DNA from 2 places in the Pedobacter anseongensis genome. Region 2 is predicted to be linked to the other one. Evidence: riboswitches for the same ligand, from Rfam matches in the RefSeq annotation. Region 2 holds a riboswitch; the other holds the start of a gene.
What was found. Region 2 has a riboswitch for S-adenosylmethionine ahead of metH (methionine synthase). Riboswitches for the same ligand answer to the same signal wherever they lie in the genome.
Positions count from the first base shown of each region.

Region 1: it holds a riboswitch for S-adenosylmethionine, as region 2 does, so the genes downstream of both, WG904_RS15585 (homoserine O-acetyltransferase family protein) here and metH (methionine synthase) in region 2, are expected to answer to the same signal.

Region 1 is NZ_JBBHKB010000004.1:338,383-340,590, forward strand. Features, by position in the region: gene WG904_RS15580 (homoserine dehydrogenase) at 1-263, opposite strand, end outside; gene WG904_RS15585 (homoserine O-acetyltransferase family protein) at 306-1,361, opposite strand; SAM riboswitch class I at 1,538-1,649, opposite strand; gene WG904_RS15590 (trans-sulfuration enzyme family protein) at 1,808-2,208, opposite strand, start outside.
Region 2 is NZ_JBBHKB010000001.1:686,478-688,685, forward strand. Features, by position in the region: gene WG904_RS03155 (Bax inhibitor-1/YccA family protein) at 1-590, shown strand, start outside; SAM riboswitch class I at 705-809, shown strand; gene metH (methionine synthase) at 980-2,208, shown strand, end outside.

The DNA of each region.
Region 1 (2,208 bases), on a different contig from region 2:
CCCGTACTTAATGCTTTTTTTACAATTTCGAAAGCTGCTTCTGCATCGTCAATTAGCTCAACAATGGTGTTTATTTCTGGGTTATCCAGAATTTCTTCGTGCGAAGTGGTAAATAACGAAGCAGATAGAATACGTTTCTTCTCTGCGTTCTTTATTGCAATTTTAACAACTTCTATGTTTAAATTCTGGCTACGGATAATATCGTTTAATCCTTGTCCAACTACACCAAATCCAAATAACCCTATTTTAAGTTTCTTACTCATTTTTACTTACTTAATTTCCGCTAAATTTTAAATACTATCTTTTTACGCCGTCTTCAATTTTATCACTTTTTTATTCGTGCTTTCTTTCAAAAAATTCCCGATTATATTGGTTAATCGATCAGTTTCTATTAAAAAACCGTCGTGTCCATATGCCGAATTAATACTGTTAAATTCTGCATCCTTAATGTGTTCTGCTAAATATTTTTGTTCACGAATAGGAAATAATACATCGTTTTCTATTCCAATAACCAGTGTATTCGATTTCACGCTATTTAATGCTGCCGTGATGCTTTTTCTTCCGCGACCAACATTGTGGCTATCCATTGCTTTACTCAAATACCAGTAACTATAGGCATTAAAGCGCTTGCATAATTTCTCGCCTTGATAATTTTGATAAGAAGCTGCTCTATATCCAGTTGTTTTATCATTCACACTTTCTAATTGTGTTGCCGCATAGGCATCGTAAGTACGATAGGATAGAAGAGCTATGCTTCTAGCTACTTTTAAGCCTTTTAATCCGCCATCTGGCTGATTGGCATAGAAAGTACGATCAGTGCTAATGGCTAAACGCTGACTTTCGTTAAACGCAATTCCCCATGGCGAGTGAACTGCATTTGTGGCCACGAGAATTAAATTCTCAATTATATTTGTACCTGCTAGCGACCATTCTAAGGCTTGTTGTCCGCCTAAAGAACCACCTATAACCACTTTAATTTTGCTTATACCTAAATGGTTGGCTAATAAATGATGTGAAGCTGCTATATCTCTAATGGTAAATTCTGGAAAAGAAAGGTAGTAGGCAAGGCCGGTTACGGGGTTTGTACTTAAAGGATTTGAACTTCCGTAATTTGAACCTAAAACATTTGCGCAAACAATAAAATGTTCTTCTGGATTAAATAATGCATTATTTCCGAACAATCCTTTCCACCAATCTAACACATCAGCATTAGCGGTTAACGCATGGCAGGCCCAGATCACATTGTCTTTATTTGCATTTAATTTTCCATAGGTTTGATAAGTGATTTCTAAATTACGAAGCTTTTTTCCGCTTTCTAGTTTAAAAATCTTTGGGTATTTATATACTGATGTAGTACTCATTTTTTGCGTATTGAAATGTTAAAAGGATGTAATTCTGAGGTTACGATTTATCGTAGGATTATTGGACGAAATAGAATTTCGAAATTCTAAAGTCCTAAAATCATATTCATCCTGCTACAACATGAATTTGTAAAGACGCTACTTTGCGAATTTGAATTGAATGTTTTCATATTCTTAATTTATATTTCCAAATAACACCATGTTATCTGGTCAGGAATTGGCACCTTCTCCGTTTGGAGGGTTGCCAGTGGGTCGATGAGCCTGTCTCTCGCCACTTCTTTATAAATCAAAACCAGTAAGGTAATTGACTTGATTTTTCTGGCTTTCGCCAAATAATATTTCAAATGTAGAAATATTTTGTTTATTTACAAAATTAAATTCTGATAATTTTTTAAATTATTGATAATTAACAGATTAAATTTACTCAAGACTAACGACTCAAAACTCTAGACTAGCGATAGCGCCCGCCCTAAATCATCAATCAAATCGTCGATATGTTCTAGTCCCACCGAAATCCGAATTAAATTTTGTGGAGTTTTAGTTTCTGGTCCTTCAACAGATGCCCTATGCTCAATTAAGCTTTCTACACCCCCTAAACTGGTTGCTTGTGCAAAAATGTGTACTGAATTTACTACTTTTTTAGCATTCTCTGCACCGCCTTTAACCAAAATAGAAAGCATGCCGCCAAAATCTTTCATTTGTTTTTTAGCTACATCGTGTTGCGGATGTGAAACTAAACCTGGATAATATACAAATTCTACTTTAGGATGATTATCGAGATAATGAGCTAATTTTCTTGCATTCTCACAATGGCCTTTTATCCGATACGATAATGTTTTTAAACTTC
Region 2 (2,208 bases):
TAGTAACAATTAATCCTAACACAGGAAAAGTAGGGATGTCTATTCTAGGTTATGTTGCTATGTTTTCCCCTTTAGCTTTGGTGTTAACAATGAGCTTTGGGTTAAGCAAGTTATCTTATCCTGCTTTACTTGGTATATTCATTTTATATGCTGTTTTAACGGGTGTAAGCTTAAGCTTTATCTTATTAACATATACCTCTGGCTCAGTAGTAAGCTGTTTTGCTGGTGCTGCAGCTATATTTGGCGTGATGGCATTTTTAGGCTATACTACGGATGTAGATTTAAGTAAATTCGGCCCTATTTTAATCGTGGGTGTTGTCGTGTTAATTATTGCGAGTGTGATCAATATGTTTGTTCAAAGCGAGCAATTCAGTTTATTTATGGCTTTCATTGGAATAGCAATTTTTACCGCCTTAACCGCCTATGATGTGCAAAAAATTAAAAGAATTGGACAGGGCATTGAAGCAAGTGGCGAAGAAGTATTACAGGTAGAATCTAAAAAGATGGCTATTGTAGCTGCCTTGTCTTTGTACTTAGACTTCTTAAACATTTTCTTATACCTACTTCGTATTTTCGGAAGCAGAAAATAAGCTTAAGCAAAATTTTATACCGAAGGCCGTGCAGAATTGCGTGGCCTTTGTAATTTTATTTGGTAATTACCCCCTTTTTTTTGGAATTGACAAGCCTTTGTTGCATTTTTGTATCGCTTATAAAGAAAGGCGGAGGGATTAGACCCAACGATGTCTTAGCAACCTGTGCCAACAAGGTGCTACATTCTATTCCAACGATAAGTCGGGAAAAGATAAGTTTAAAGAAGAATAATCTATTCTAACTTTTGAGTAAGCCTTTTAAGTATCAGTTATAAAGTATCGAGTAGCAAGAACCAAGCTAGGTGCATATTTGAATTTTACTGATACAAATAGCTTGTACTCTTTTCAAGAAATCTTGACACTTGATACTCGCTACTTGCTATAAAAAAATGGACATTAGAGAAGAACTAAAAAAACGTATTTTAATTATAGACGGTGCCATGGGCACTATGATTCAGCGCTATACTTTAACTGAACAAGATTTTAGAGGCGAACGCTTTAAAAATCATCCTTGCGATGTAAAAGGAAATAACGATTTACTGAACATTACCCGTCCCGACATTATTAAAACCATCCACCTCGAATACCTCGAGGCTGGAGCGGATATTATAGAAACCAATACCTTTAGTACCCAACGCATTTCGATGGCCGACTACCAGATGGAAGACCTTTCGTACGAAATGAGCTACGAAGGTGCCAAAATAGCAAAACAAGCCGTTACAGAATTTATGGCAGCCCATCCAGAGCGGAAATGTTTTGTAGCGGGAGCAGTCGGACCCACCAATCGTACGCTTTCCATGTCGCCCGACGTTAACGACCCTGGTTTTAGAGCTATATATTTCGACGAACTCGAAGCAGCTTATTACGAGCAAGTACGCGGCCTAGTTGATGGTGGTGCCGATGTAATTTTAATCGAAACCATTTTCGATACCTTAAACGCAAAAGTGGCCATTGTTGCCATTAAAAAATATGAAGAAGTAATTGGTAGAAAGCTAGAGATCATGATTTCGGGCACCATAACCGATGCTTCCGGCCGAACATTATCTGGCCAAACCGCCGAAGCCTTTCTAAATTCGGTAATGCACGCTAAACCTTTAAGCATCGGCTTCAACTGTGCATTGGGTGCCAAAGAAATGCGCCCACATATAGAAGAATTAGCTGCAAAAGCTGGATGCTACATCTCTGCTTATCCAAACGCCGGTTTGCCAAATGAATTTGGCGCATATGATGAAATGCCACACGAAACAGCACATCTGGTTGATGATTTTATCAGCTCGGGCTTCGTAAATATTGTAGGTGGGTGTTGTGGCACTACTCCCGAACATATTGGTTGCATCGCCGAAAAAGCAAGAAACGCTAAACCTAGAGAAGTGCCAATAGTTGAGCATTATTTACGTTTAAGTGGACTTGAGCCGGTTACCATTACCCCAGAAAGTATTTTTGTGAATGTTGGCGAGCGAACCAACATCACCGGTTCCCCTAAATTTTCGAAACTTATTCTAGGCGGCGATTACGAAGCTGCATTAGCCATCGCCTTGCAACAGGTAGAAGGAGGTGCCCAAATTATCGACGTAAACATGGACGAGGGCATGCTCGATTCGGAAGCCGCCATGACAAA